DNA from 2 places in the Paenibacillus sp. FSL R5-0475 genome. Region 2 is predicted to be linked to the other one. Evidence: riboswitches for the same ligand, from Rfam matches in the RefSeq annotation. Region 2 holds a riboswitch; the other holds the start of a gene.
The links. A riboswitch is a leader RNA that binds a small molecule or an ion and turns the genes downstream of it on or off. The one in region 2 is predicted to bind cyclic di-AMP.
Positions count from the first base shown of each region.

Region 1: another riboswitch for cyclic di-AMP. It lies ahead of MKX41_RS25160 (C40 family peptidase); the one in region 2 lies ahead of MKX41_RS27335 (hypothetical protein).

Region 1 is NZ_JBBORK010000001.1:5,603,352-5,610,822, reverse strand. It holds gene MKX41_RS25175 (M1 family metallopeptidase) at 1-934, shown strand, start outside; gene MKX41_RS25170 (hypothetical protein) at 946-1,776, shown strand; cyclic di-AMP (ydaO/yuaA leader) riboswitch at 1,991-2,129, shown strand; gene MKX41_RS25165 (C40 family peptidase) at 2,183-2,611, shown strand; cyclic di-AMP (ydaO/yuaA leader) riboswitch at 2,971-3,112, shown strand; gene MKX41_RS25160 (C40 family peptidase) at 3,118-3,609, shown strand; gene MKX41_RS25155 (GNAT family N-acetyltransferase) at 3,867-4,352, shown strand; gene MKX41_RS25150 (c-type cytochrome) at 4,480-4,836, shown strand; gene MKX41_RS25145 (4a-hydroxytetrahydrobiopterin dehydratase) at 4,928-5,215, opposite strand; gene MKX41_RS25140 (hypothetical protein) at 5,444-5,737, opposite strand; gene motA (flagellar motor stator protein MotA) at 5,944-6,747, shown strand; gene motB (flagellar motor protein MotB) at 6,731-7,471, shown strand, end outside.
Region 2 is NZ_JBBORK010000001.1:6,096,913-6,104,383, forward strand. It holds gene MKX41_RS27310 (ABC transporter permease) at 1-1,218, shown strand, start outside; gene MKX41_RS27315 (hypothetical protein) at 1,253-1,444, shown strand; gene MKX41_RS27320 (hypothetical protein) at 1,543-1,995, opposite strand; gene MKX41_RS27325 (hypothetical protein) at 2,035-2,544, opposite strand; gene MKX41_RS27330 (hypothetical protein) at 2,561-3,052, opposite strand; cyclic di-AMP (ydaO/yuaA leader) riboswitch at 3,186-3,351, opposite strand; cyclic di-AMP (ydaO/yuaA leader) riboswitch at 3,772-3,961, shown strand; gene MKX41_RS27335 (hypothetical protein) at 4,152-4,562, shown strand; gene kdpF (K(+)-transporting ATPase subunit F) at 4,695-4,772, shown strand; gene kdpA (potassium-transporting ATPase subunit KdpA) at 4,785-6,461, shown strand; gene kdpB (potassium-transporting ATPase subunit KdpB) at 6,478-7,471, shown strand, end outside.

The DNA of each region.
Region 1 (7,471 bases), 490 kb from region 2:
TGGTCCTTATCCCTACTCGACTCTGTCTATTATCGTTCCGCCTAAGGAGGGGAATGGGGCTGGAGGAATGGAGTATCCAACACTCATTACAGCGTTTGGAGCCACAGACTCATCTCCTGACACCTCACTTGAAAGAACCGTCGTTCATGAAATTGGCCATCAATACTTTTACGGCATGGTAGCCAGCAATGAATTCGAAGAGGCTTGGCTAGATGAAAGCTTCACTTCTTATGCTGAAGACAGACTCATGGAGCAAGAATATGGCATCAAAACGAATCTCCCTCTTCAGTCCAGCTTGGTGACCAAATCAGAGCCGCTAAATTTAGAAACATGGAAATATGCCGGGGCAGAATCCTATAGCCGGAATGTGTATATTCGCGGAAAGCTAGTACTTAAGGATATTGAACGCCAAGTAGGCACTAAGGCAATGAACAGCATCATGTCCACTTACGCACGTAAATTCCGTTTCCAGCACCCCACTACGTCTGACTTTCAAAAAGTCATTGAGAAGGTAACCAAAAAATCATGGCAGCCTTATTTCGAAGATTATATTTATGGTGGTGGTGCTCCTGATTTCTCAGTAGATACGATTACGATTAAAAAGAATGGCAACAGCGATGCTCAGAGCTATGAATCCATAGTAAAGATTACAAACAAAGGGAGCCATTACGTTGACGTTCCCATTAAATTCACATTCGCCGATGGCTCTGCTACAGAGCGGTTCTGGAGCGGTGAAGGAGCAGAGACTACCTTCCAATTGTTAAGCGATAAGCTTCTGCTCTCTGCTGAGGTTGATCCTGAGCATACCATTCTGTTAGAAAACAAACATCTTAATAACTTCAGACTGGCGGAAATAGAGCCCAAAACGCTCTCCCGCTGGACATTAAGTGTAACTAAACTAGTTGAAACCGTGCTCGGAACTCTTGTCTGGTGAGGTGAATGATTGTGAGAACATCGATAACCCGCGGCTGGCAAAGCATGAAGGAGCAATTTTATATTCTGATTCTGCTCTTCATCTACCGACTGCTCTGGGGCTACTTTATGTACGGCTTCATCCGATCTGCTATCGTTCCAATTCTACTACGTTATCCAGATAAAGACGCTGGGGGCAGCGGAATGGGCAGACTACTCTATTATGTCGAAGGGCAGTTCAGCTTGAACACAGATCCTGCGATACGTACTTGGTTATGGATGTTCCTAGGGCTTGTTGTCTTACGACTGCTACTCTCCCCCTTCATAAGGGCAGGATTACTGCATGAACTCCATCAGGAGCGAAAAGGAGAGCGTGGCCTGTTCTTTTTTCCAGGTATGAAGCTTTATGGATTTCCAGTGTTTATCTTCAGTCTAATCGAATGGGCGCTGGCTCTACTTCCGTTATACTGGCTTGCTCCAAAAATGTACGGGCTATTCTTGTCCTCCTTTCTGAACTACTCTTTGTTACTTCATCTAGTTCCATACGTATTGGCATGGCTTATATACATCTTTATCGTGCGCCTGTTCCTTCTATATATGCAGTTTGGGTATACCAGCGGCACGGGGATGTTCTCCTCCTTATTCATTTGCTTGAAGTCGCTGATTCCGGCAATAGGAATTTCAATCATACTTGGTGCAGCAGGCCTGATCCTTTTGCTAGTGTGCGGAATAACGGGTATCTTCTGTCCTGGCCTACCAGCACTTCTTATTCGTCAACTTTCATCACTGCCCTCAACACTCTTCAAAATGTGGGGAATTTCAGCTCAATATCATCTATGGCACAGTAAAGCATTTCCACAATAATTTGAAGCATTACAGAACATAATATAAGAGTCCCGGTTCCTAAATCAGGAGCTGGGACTCTTTCGCGTTATAGACAAATTATGAGGATTTGCAAAATCGTAAAGACTTTGTTACAATAAGTCCTGTTCCATTGGTAACAAGTTTGTAATCATTTGAAACGATTTCTACATAACTTCATGTATTTGTCGTAGTCATGTCGATAAGTCACTATCTGGTGCATAAAACGCCGAATTCCTTGCACCGGGAAGTGGGGGAACCATATTTTGGGTGAATTGATCTCGCTTTGCAGTGATCATAGGGGAACCTTCTACCGAATCCTTAAGCTAACCTCACAGGCATTGGAAGGGGTACAATTTTTTTGAAGAATTTAAGAAAAGCATGCGTCGCTGCGGCGCTAGGACTTGTGATGGCGTTCTCTATTGGTGGAGGAAGTGCCTTTGCAGATTCTAAGATGGACAGTGTTATTTCAAAGACAATTGGAGTTGCCTATAAAACCGGAGGCACTAACACTGCCGGGTTTGACTGTTCTGGATTTACTACGTATGTATTCAAGAAGGTGGGTCTTTCTTTGCCCCGTACTTCAAAAGCTCAATATAATGTTGGAACTCCTGTAGCCAAAAGCAAATTGCGTTCAGGTGACCTAGTTTTCTTTAACACATTGGGCAACGGCGTATCCCATGTCGGCATTTATGTTGGAAACGGAAAATTCGCACAATCATCATCTTCATATGGCGTGACCATCACTTCACTTAGCCAGTCCTACTGGGCCAATCGCTACGTTGGTGCTAAAAGAGTAATGAGTACTTCCTCATATCAAGCTATAGCCTACGATTAATACTTCCCCACAACTATAACCTCACAATTACATTATATAGACCTGGGTTTGATTATTGACTTAATCGAATCCAGGTTTTCTTTTGCCTTATTATATTCTTTACACCTCTAGAACGGACTTTAAACACTTTTATTTGATAAAAATTTCAATAAATATAAAAATTAGTTTAATATTATCGCTTACATATGCATTTTGTCTTTAAAAAAACGAATTTTTCTGCATGATTATGTTAAAAACGATTGCCAAGCGGCACTCTGTTTGTTACAATAACTGCAGTAAGATTTTAGTAACATTTTTGTAATCATTAAGTTGTTATTTACAAAGGTTTTGTCATGTATTGATTACAAGCTATTCCTAATCAACAGTATCAGCCGAGTTTCCTAACTATTAGGAAAACGGGGGAACCAACTTTGGGTGAATTGACCTCCATTTTTAGAGGGGTCATAGGGGACCTTCAACCGAACCCTTAAGCTAACCTCGTAGGCATCCGGAAGGGGTATAAACTTTTGAAGAAGAAGCTAGCAGCAGCAGTACTTAGCTTTTCCATTATTTTCACCATCGGAGCAGGAAGCGCTTTCGCGGATTCCAAAATGGATAAAGTGATCGACAAGACCATCGGAACTAAGTACGTATCCGGCGGCATCTCCACAAATGGATTTGATTGCTCCGGATTTACAATGTATGTATTTGATAAAATTGGTATAAACCTACCACACCAATCAGGTTCCCAGTATCAAATGGGTACTGCTATCTCCCAAGATGATTTAAGATCTGGAGATCTTGTATTCTTCAATACAAGTGGTAAGGGTGTCTCCCATGTCGGTATTTATGTCGGTGAAGGCAAGTTTGCACACGCATCTTCCTCACGCGGTGTAACGATTAGCTCCCTGAGTGATAGCTACTACGTGAAACGCTACATCGGTGCTAAACGAATTATGAGCACAGATGCTTATCATTCTGTTGCTTCTGAGACAGAAGATAATGATGATGTTCAATAAGTAAATCGTACATAGGCTCTTTTCCAAGATGTTGATTCTTGGGGAAGAGCTTGTTTTTTGTCTTATTTAGTATTTACCCCTCTCAGAATTTGTAAAACAATAATCTTCATAAATTTCTGAGTCGACCATGCCTCTTTTTGTATATAATTAGTTACAAGCATAAACGCCTTCGATGTCCTTATAAGGACCATAAGTATTTTAAGCTAGAAATATAAGACATTTTAAGTCCCCCCCCGTGAAAGGAGGTCCTTGACCTTATGATAAATCCCTCTGTTACTTTTCATGTAGCGCCTATGGAGACCAGTCACGCGGAAGAGATTTGCAACTGGGATTACACTGCCCCTTATAATATTTACGGCTGGATGCCGTGGGAGCAAATGCAGGCTCTTGGAATCGAGTTCGGTGACCCGCAGCTACGGAATGAGCAATATGTCTCCATATTAAATGGGCAAGGGATTTTGTGTGGATTCGCGCAGTTGTTTCCAATGGAAGGTATTGTTCGCTTGGGGATTGGCATGCGCCCTGATCTATGCGGTCAAGGTCTAGGAAAAATATTCATGGATGCAATCGTGCAATCAGCCTTGCTTCGTTATCCTGAGCGTGAGATTGATCTAGAGGTATTGACCTGGAACCAGCGGGCGATCCGAACTTACCAAAAGTGTGGATTTACGATTACCGATACGTATGAGCGCCTAACCCCCACAGGAAACAAACCTTTTTATTGCATGGTCTATGATAAATAATATTAAATTCCATATTTTTCAATGATTTGATGGCATTATCGTTCATTTTTTTGTCACAAACCCTATGATAACGCTTCACCTTGAGCTATAATGTAGGGAGCAGCTTACATAGAAGGGACGAACTGGGATGCAGAAATGGATCATGAGCGGTTTGTTTTTTGCCGCCTGTGCCTTTGCGGTAGTACTTATGTTTACACTTCCAGGTAAAGAAGAGGTAGCTGAACAGAATAAACCGACGATGCCGGAAGTCCAATTGGATGCGGCAAAGGCCGAAGCAACCGTGAAAGCCAGCTGTATCACCTGTCACGGCGATCAGCTTCAAGGTGGAGTTGGACCCAGTCTTCAAAATGAAGGCGGTCAGCATGATGCTGAAGAAATCTACAGTATCGTCACTAAAGGACGCGGTCAAATGCCTTCCTTTAAAGAAAAGCTAGCCCCTGAGGAGATTGCAAACGTCGCCCTCTGGCTCTCAGAGAAAAAGTAACAGTAACTACTACCTAAGCAACTAAAAACGCCCGTGCCAGAAGATAGTTCACTATCTGCGCACGGGCGTTTATTTATGAGTTTGGGTGACACTAACGATTTTTCTCAAAGGCTTCATTAAATTCATGTGCCTCTCGAATATCTAGAGCTGTAATACCGTCTTCCTCATTTGATTTCAGTCGTAAAGTCACTGTCTTATAATTAATCGTAATATGTGGATGGTGATCAAAGGCTTCTGAAATGGTGGCTACTTCATCAACGAAAGCAATACCCTTCATATATTGGCTGAACATATATTTTCGCACCATGGTATTCTCTTCCAGCTTCCAACCTTCCAGCTTGCTGATCTGCTCACGCAGTTCTTCTTCCGTAAATAACAATTCGTTTCCTCCCTTACTAAAAATTGCAGTAAAATCCGCAGGTCCCTTTACTCGTCATATTCGTTAAACAAAACATCCCTTAGCTTCTGAGGTCCAAGGGATGTGCCAGGATAAAGGCAATATTTTCGATTAAATGTATTCAAGAATCCCAGCGATTATAACTCGGCTACACCAATTTTAACACGGGCTACTAACTACGGGCAAATTACGCCCCGCCGCCCCCTCTTCTTAAATCAAAACAACAGAGGCTAAATCCTCTTCTCCGACTAAAATATTAATGCGGTGCGTGTCCTTATCGTAGATGATAACGCCGCTCCCCACCTCAATCATAGGTTCATTACCCAGCGCGAAGAAAAGATCCTCAGCCAGTGCCTCCCATACCTCCATCTTGGATTCCTGCGGCAATTCTTGCCACTCTTCTGGATCCATTTCAAAAAATAAGTACCCATCGGAAATTCTTCCGACAGCCTCAGTCAAATCCGTTAGGATTTCACCGTAATCTCTACCATGCTTTACACCCACATGTATCACTCCGTTTTCTCCACAGATGAATAATTACTTACCTTATCCATTATAGCCGAAAAAATGACTTCACAAAAAACGGAATGATGTCGATAAATAAGAATATACGTTATTCGGTTTCGAACAGAGTGCCTTGCCGCTGTTTCAAGGATGATATACGCGGCTTTGTCGGAACACATCTTATAATCTCATGGACGAGGTGCATAATGGAAATTTCAACAATACTTGGTTTAATTTTTGGTCTAGTTGCAGTTATTTGGGGTATGATCCTCAAGCACGCTCCTCTTCACGCTTTAGCCACACCTGCTGCTTACGTTATTATCTTAGTGGGTACGGCAGCTTCCATCTTTATGGCCTTTCCGTTCTCGGAGGTCAAGAAGATTCCAAGTCTGTTTAAAATGATTTTTGTCAAAAAGAAATTAATCAGTAAATCCGAATTAATTACTATGTTCATGGAGTGGGCTTCTATTACACGGCGTGAAGGTCTGCTGGCTCTTGAGTCGAAAGTCGATGAAATAGAAGATAACTTCCTCAGAAATGGCATGCGGATGATTATTGATGGAAATGATCAGGATTTTGTCCGCGATGTTCTCATGGAGGACATCCACGCCACAGAGGATAGACATAAAGCAGGCGCACTCATTTTCTCACAAGCAGGTATGTATGCTCCTACACTTGGCGTACTCGGGGCCGTTATCGGACTTATAGCCGCTCTGGCTGATATGAGTGATATGAACAAATTGGCTGCAGCAATCGGGGCTGCCTTCATCGCAACACTACTCGGTATCTTTACAGGTTACGTATTATGGCATCCTATTGCCAATAAGCTAAAACGACTTTCCAAACGTGAAATTGAAGTTCGAATGATGATGGTCGAAGGTCTTTTGTCCATACAATCCGGTGTATCCACTATTGCCATCAATCAGAAGCTTGCTGTCTTCCTGACACCTTCGGAACGAGCTAAGTTAAATGATGAGAAGGAGAGTGGATCGGGTGAGCAAAAAGACTAGACGACACGAAGAGCATGAAGAACACGCCGATGAATCGTGGCTACTGCCTTATTCTGATCTTATGACCCTTCTGGTAGCCTTGTTCATCGTAATGTATTCTATGAGTGCAACGGATGCCAAAAAATTCGAAGAGATGAGTCAAGCCTTCAGTTCTGCTCTTAATGGCGGTACAGGTGTTCTTGAAGAGCGGGCGGCAATGCCATCTAAGAGTCAAGAGGATTTAGGAAAAAATGATCAAATGGATAAATCAGTAACCAAGAAAAATGAACAAACAGAAATGGCTAAGCTGCGGCAAAAGGAACAAGAGGATTTAGAGAAGCTTAAGAAGCAGTTTGATCAATATATCAGCAAGAACGGCCTTACCGATCTACTCAGTACTAAGCTCAATCAATCCCAGCTTATGATTACGATAAGTGATAACGCGTTGTTCGCATCCGGACAGGCAGTAGTTAAAGATGATTCTCGGCAATTAGCAAAGTCCATCTCAACCATGCTGCAGCAATTCCCGGATTATGACGTAGTCGTGCAAGGACATACCGATAATATCCCTATCTCTAATAGCGACTATTCTTCCAACTGGGACCTGAGCGCCGATCGCGCCCTTCAGTTCATGAAGATCTTGCTAACAAATACGAACCTGAATCCACGGAAATTTAGTGCGATTGGATACGGGGAATACCACCCCATTTCTGAAAATACAACAGCTGTTGGACGAAGTAAGAAC
Region 2 (7,471 bases):
ACGTTAATTCTAGTGTTGCTGCTCAGCATTGGGATGAATCTTCCGTACATCATCGATCAGTTTAAGGGAGATTCTACAACAAACGCAGAGACTCAAATTGCTGTGATCGCGGAAGATGGAAATCAGGCTGCAGAGTTGTTGAAGGCTTATACTTCACCTGAAGGAATGCCGCAGGCAAAAGTTGTGCAATATACTTCTGCCGACGATGCGGGGCTAAAGAAAGCTTTAGATGAAGGGACTGTAGAAGGGTATGTTACTTTTGCAGAACCGACTGGTGAAGGACTTCCACCCGTTACTTATCATAGTGAGAATGGTGAATTGAAGGGCGATGTACAAATCTATCTCCAAAATGCCCTTCAGCAGGTCAACACCCAGTTCGTCGTTGGCGACAAGCTGACGCAGGAGCAGATTGCTGCTATGTCAACACCGGTACAGATAGCTACTCAGCAGCTCAACCCTGATGGGACTGCGGGAGATAAGGATGCGTCGCAGGAATCCGCTCCACCTATTAATTACGTCATTGTATACGCCATGCTTATGCTGTTCTTCATGTCTATCATGATGACCGGTAATATGATCGCAGCTGAGATTACTTCAGAGAAGAGCTCACGGATCATGGAGATTCTGATTACAAGTGCCTCACCTTTAGCGCAAATGTTCGGTAAAGTTATCGGTGTCTTCTTAGTAGGATTATTACAAATTGGCGTCATTATCGCAGCGGTAGTTGTCAATCTTAAGCTTCCGCATAATGCAACGATTTTGAAAGATTTAGACCTGGATTTAGGCCAGCTTAATATTAACTTGTTGCTTTATGGAATTGTTCTTTATGTACTAGGTTATTTCCTCTATGCCTTGATGTATGCAGCTGTAGGTTCAATTGTCAGCCGTACAGAGGATCTTGGTCAAGCGGTTATGCCGATTATGATGTTAGGCTTCGTAGCATTCTATGTTCCACTGTTCAGTATCTCCAATGCGGACACTCTGCTGGTTAAGGTAGCGAGTTATGTGCCGTTCACCTCTCCATTGACCATGCTGCTCCGGATTGGTGTTGGTGAAGTAGCGATCTGGCAAGTTATTGTATCATTAGCCATCCTGCTTGTTACCACGTTCATCTTTGGATGGTTGGCTGCCAAGATCTATCGCACAGGCGTATTGATGTACGGCAAACGTCCAAGTATTAAAGAGATCAGAAAAGCGATGAAGGCTTACAAGATCTAAGTGGCTTCATATAAACTTTTAAGGAGTGGTAATCATGACTAAAAGTGAACAATACAATATGATGCTTTTAATGAGTTCGGTATCTCTGGCTACGGTTAGTAGAATGCTCTCGACCAATGGGTCCACTTTAATGGATTTCACTCAGGGTGTATTGACTGGGATTGCCATGGTGGGGATGATTGCGGGATTGTGGATGTACGGAAAGGCTCGTAAGAGTAAAGCGTAATAGTAGGGAAATAGGGAAAGGAAGCCGCGGCAGATGCCGTGGCTTTTTTATTTTTTGTGTATGTATCGTAAAAGTTATTTGGAAGATAGTTGAGGGAGTTAGACAACGGATAGATTACCACTAGGCAGCAAATCCTCTTGAGCAGTCAGTTGCTCCCGCACACGCCTAAGCTGTGCTTTTAGGACAGGAACACTCTTTTGCAGAATGATGCTTATTTGAGGTAAAGATAGCTTTAGGCCATACCACATCGTTTTTATAAGCTGTTCCTCCCAAGGCAATGTCTTGGCAGACAGAAGAGACCGGCGTGCGTAATAATCGGCGCATTGTCGGATACAAGAGCGGTAAGCTTCGATAGAGAATAGCTGGCTGTCGAAGCTTTTTTGACGGAATATTTTATGAAGCTCTTTAAAAGTACGGATAGTAACCTTCTCGGCTTCTACTGATTGTTGTAACAACATGGAACTGAGCGTATAGATATCATTCGTACACTTTTGAACACACTCTGCAAATATAGTTCTACGGGGTGATTCGGAAGGTAAGGGGTCAGGCATGATAAACACGATCCTTTCAGAATGGGTTATGGGATGAACTTATAATAAAGAAAAGTAAGAAATGGATTTGTTGATAAGCTCGGCGGTATCAGGTTCTGGATAACTATGTTTTTGAAGCGCTACACTGGATGGTTTATAATATAGCCGCCCTCCTTTGGAATCTCTCCCACCAGCGACAGCTCTGTACAGACGACCTTGCTCAATGTGCCCTGCCAAGGATTTACCCTGCAACTTGGCTTTTAAATCCTGTAAAGCACCTTGCACTAGCTCAAACTGAGTCTGATCCCACTCTGAACCATGGGTACGTACTTTATCTATCGCTTCCTCTAGCCGGCAATGGTATATCATTCTGAGAAAAGAACTCCATTTAATAAGGTCGAAAGTTTTGGTATTGGCAGAGATAAGACATGCCCCCCAGCTGCTACCTCCTTTACAGGTAAGTTTCAGGATGCCATAACGGCTGTCTTGATCAGCCTCCATTCCATAGTGAATAGGCTCTGGTGAATCAAAGACGAATACTTCTATGCGAGATAGTCTTCGCTGGTCCATGACAGATTTCTCCTCCTTAGGTTTCCAAAAGCTTAAGATTTACATGGTGAATGACGTTAGCCTTCTCTATACAGGCGAGCATTTCAGCTTCATTCTCACAGACTGCGGCATGCTCCAGCCATAGTCGGAATTTCTGTTTGCGTATAACGGATAAATGTAAGGGAAAGGTGTTGCGGGATCTCATTACGTACCAACCGACTGCAACGTCTTTCCACGGTTCCTTAAAAGCGGTGAGCCACGGAAAACGTTGGTGTGCTGACCAATCCTGCAGCTGTTGCTTTTCTCGGATATTTTTATATATTTCGTATATAACTGTTCGGTCCATACAGTATTCACAGGTAGATGGGCTGCTGAAATGACGAAGTGATTCAATCTGCTTCTGACCAAAAGCATAGCCGATAATAGTTCTGTGATGATCCTCTTCGAACCACAACGCTCCAAAGCAAACATAATTTAGACTTATCGGCTCAAGTAGCCCTTGCTGAGTTCCCCAATAATAGTGTTTCATTCCTTTCACCCCGTCCAGCATGCTATCACCCTATAGATTCAGGTAACGCAAAAACCGCAGCAAGAGGAGGACCTCTGCTGCGGTTTTGGAATACAGGTATACACACACCTGTGCCAAAGCGTGGCGGATCAAGGGTCTCTCTCTTTACGCTTACGAGGTTAGCTGTCGGATTCGGACGGTGAGAGTCGCCCTACCTATGTGAGACTTGAACAGTCTCCTTCGGATTCACCCCAAGTAGGCCATGTGGCCTGATGGTTCCCCCGTTCCCTGCAAATGCAGGAACTCAGCGTTGAATGTATTTTGTGAAATAGATTCAACCCGAATCATACTCTTTTCAAGGTGTTTCTGTAAAAACAGAAAGTGTTCTTTTGAGCGCAATTTAAACCAAATCCTGCCTACTACGACGAAAAAGGGAACCAAATAGGTATTTATTGCGAGTTATCGGGCTGCTTCCTCGCTTAATCTCGCTTTCTTGTTCCCTTTCTTATAAAGGCGATTTTTGGTGATTTCACTAATTGTGGTGAATAAAATCACATGGTATGACCGTTTTTCGCTAATGGATTGAAACTCGAGTAAACAAGAGATATAGAGAGATTGGATATCAAGTAAGCGCTATCCAATGCGAAAATAGTTTTTAATTTGCATTATTTTGGCATCAATCAGGTTTTACAATACTTCCTGCATAAGGGTATGATTACTCCTGTTTCAACAACAATCGAATATTTGATCCGCTTAATTTCCGATAAGGAAAGCGGGGGAACCAACAATCGGCAGACGATGTGAGAGTCGGAAGCCGGTTATGGGGTGAATCCTGTAGAAGATGCCAGTGAGCTCGCATCTATACAGGTAGGGCGACTCTCACCGCCCGAATCCGACAGCTAACCTCGTAAGCGTATGGAGAGAGGATGAGTGCAATGTGACCGCTAGCGAGCCACAGAGGAGAATCCTTTGTGGCTTTTTGCTGTGCTTTTTTAAGCAAAGCATTTATGGAAAACCTCACGAAGAGGTCGTTATATTCATCATTAGCGGTAGCTTTTCTTTCAAGACCAGGGTGATCAAGCTCTGATCTTACAAGCAAAGCATTTGAGGAGAATAAGAGATGACAGATCAGAATGAATATGTACTGGTATGTGCGCCAACGAAGGCAGGCGAACATTTTATTAAGCTTCTAAAATTCAGAGGCATTAAGATGGCCGGATTGACCAACAACTTGCCTGAGAAGGCCCTACTCGAAGAGATGGGGATTGAACAAGTTATTCTAGTTGATACCCGCCATCAGAATACTTGGTTTCGCCCGCCGTTTCCGGTAGGCCGGGTATATCTGTTCGAGAGCAGCTTTACGTTATGCTGCCGTTACATTCAGATGTGCCGTACCTGGACGACACAGCCGATTTTTGTAATTACAAGCTCAATAAATCCTAGATTGGTCTATAAAAGACTTGGCGCGAGTTATGTAATCTATTCCCACAGCGGTGATGCTGATTTTCTGGTAGATAGATCACCTCATTAAGGATAAAAGAAGGAGTGCGGAAGATATGATGGATCTGTATATGGTGGCTTCGTTAGCTGTAATTTACGGGTTGTTTTATGGATTTATGCGCTGGTGTGCAGGTGTAGTTGAGGATACGGGGAGGGATAAGCTGTGATTCTAGTAATCGCTGTTACCCTACTGCTGTTTATATATCTGGTTTATGCATTGATTCATCCGGAGAAATTTTAAGGAGGGGCATTCATGGGCATTTTGCAAATTGTTACTGTAATCGTAATTCTCATCTTGCTGGTTAAGCCGATGGGCACGTATTTATATTATGTGTTTTCTAATGAACCGAACCGTACGGATCGATGGTTTGGAGGTATGGAAAAAGGAATTTTTAAGCTGATCGGCCTGAAAAAACGTGACGGTATGTCCTGGAAGAAGTATGCGCTCAGCTTTGTTTTAACGAATATCGTACTGGTTACTTTCAGCTATATCTTTCTTCGATTGCAGCGGGGTTTACCGCTAAATCCGAATGGAATTGCGGATATGGAACAGACGCTTTCGTTCAATACGGTGATTAGTTTTATGACTAATACAAACCTGCAGCATTACAGCGGGGAGACGGGACTTTCGTATTTTTCACAAATGGCTGTCATCACGATGATGATGTTCACGTCTGCAGCGAGCGGATTTTCTGTTGCGGTTGCCTTTGTCAGAGGGATCACAGGACGGAAATCAGTCGGGAACTTCTTCGAGGATTTCGTTAAAGCACATATTCGTGTATTCATTCCTCTAGCTCTGCTGGTTTCATTGGTACTGGTAGGACTACATGTGCCGCAAACACTCAAACCATCGCTTGAAGTCACTACACTAGAGGGGCAAACGCAACAAATTGCTATCGGTCCAGTAGCTTCTCTGGAATCGATCAAGCATTTGGGCACCAATGGTGGCGGCTTCTTCGGAGCCAATTCATCGCATCCTTTTGAGAACCCTAATCCACTTACGAACGTGCTAGAGATTCTCTCTATGTGGATGCTGCCAGCTTCGCTCCCTTATATGTACGGATTGTTTGCCAAGAACAAGCGTCAGGGCTGGGTAATTTTTACCGCAATGATGACCTTGTTTGTTCTGCTATTAAGCCTAAACTTCTATGCTGAATCGAAAGGCAATCCGGCGATCAATGCACTAGGAATAGAATCTTCACAAGGTAGTATGGAAGGTAAAGAGGTGCGCTTCGGCATACCGCAGTCTTCCTTGTTTACTTCAGTAACAACCGCAGCTACGACAGGTAGTGTTAACAATATGCATGATACGCTGACGCCGCTGGGAGGCATTACGCCTCTTGCACTGATGATGCTCAACAATGTCTTCGGTGGTAAAGGTGTCGGACTGATCAATATGCTGATGTATGCGATTCTGGGTGTCTTCCTGTGCGGTCTCATGGTCGGCAGGACACCGGAGTTCCTCGGACGGAAAATAGAGGCCAAGGAGATGAAGCTGATTGCCATAGCGATCCTTGTGCATCCGTTCATTATCCTTGTGCCAACCGCAGCTGCGTTCCTGACCGATTTGGGGCAAGGGGCGATTACGAACACTGGATTCCATGGACTCAGCCAAGTGTTATATGAATATGTCTCTTCTGCCGCGAACAATGGTTCAGGATTTGAAGGGCTTGCAGACAATACAACTTTTTGGAATGTCACAACCGGGATTGTCATGCTGCTAGGTCGTTATGTCTCTATCATTGCAATGCTGGCGGTAGCAGGTTCTCTGCTTAAGAAGAAGCCGGTTCCTGAGACGATTGGCACGTTCCGCACAGACAATGGACTGTTTACGGGAATTCTGATTGGTACAGTAGTGATTATCGGTGCGTTGACGTTCCTGCCGGTCATTGTACTCGGCCCCATTGCAGAATATCTAACCTTACGGTAGGAAGAGGGAGAATAAGATGAGTACTGTAAAAAGAAAAAAGCTGCTGACGGGACCCATACTCCTTAGCGCTGTAAAGGATAGTTTTATAAAGCTTAACCCAGTAACGCTAATCAAAAATCCCGTCATGTTCGTGGTAGAGGTCGGTACGATCATTGTCCTCCTCATGGTGCTGGCTCCTGGATATTTTAATGCAGAGCAATCGATAGGCTTCAATATCACAGTGTTGTTCATTCTGCTGTTTACAGTGCTGTTTGCGAACTTCGCTGAAGCACTGGCAGAAGGCCGGGGGAAAGCCCAAGCCGATTCGCTCAAGAAAACAAAACAAGATATCACAGCTAACAAACTGGTTGGAGGAGCGGTGAAGACAGTCTCTTCCTCCGAGCTGCGTAAAGGAGATATCGTCATTGTCAGTCAGGGAGAACTCATCCCTGGTGACGGTGAGGTGATTGAAGGGCTGGCTTCCGTAGATGAATCAGCGATTACAGGTGAATCTGCACCTGTAATCAAGGAGGCTGGTGGGGACTTTGGCTCCGTTACAGGCGGTACACGGGTCGTCAGTGATGAGATTAAAGTCAGAATTACAAGTGATCCTGGTGAGTCGTTTCTAGATCGAATGATCTCTCTTGTTGAAGGGGCGAAACGTCAGAAGACACCGAATGAAATTGCGCTAAATACGCTTTTGATCAGTCTGACGCTGATTTTCTTGATTGTAGTAGTGACCTTGCGGCCGATTGCAACTTATCTAGGTGTTGATCTTGATATTCCGGTTATGATCGCCTTGTTGGTCTGTCTGATCCCGACAACTATCGGGGGACTGCTATCCGCAATCGGAATAGCGGGTATGGACCGGGTGACCCAGTTTAATGTACTCGCGATGTCTGGTAAGGCCGTTGAGGCTGCTGGCGATATTAATACGATGATCCTAGATAAGACCGGTACGATTACCTTTGGGAACCGGATGGCGAGTGAATTTGTACCAGTCGGAAATGAATCCGAAGCGGAGCTTACGG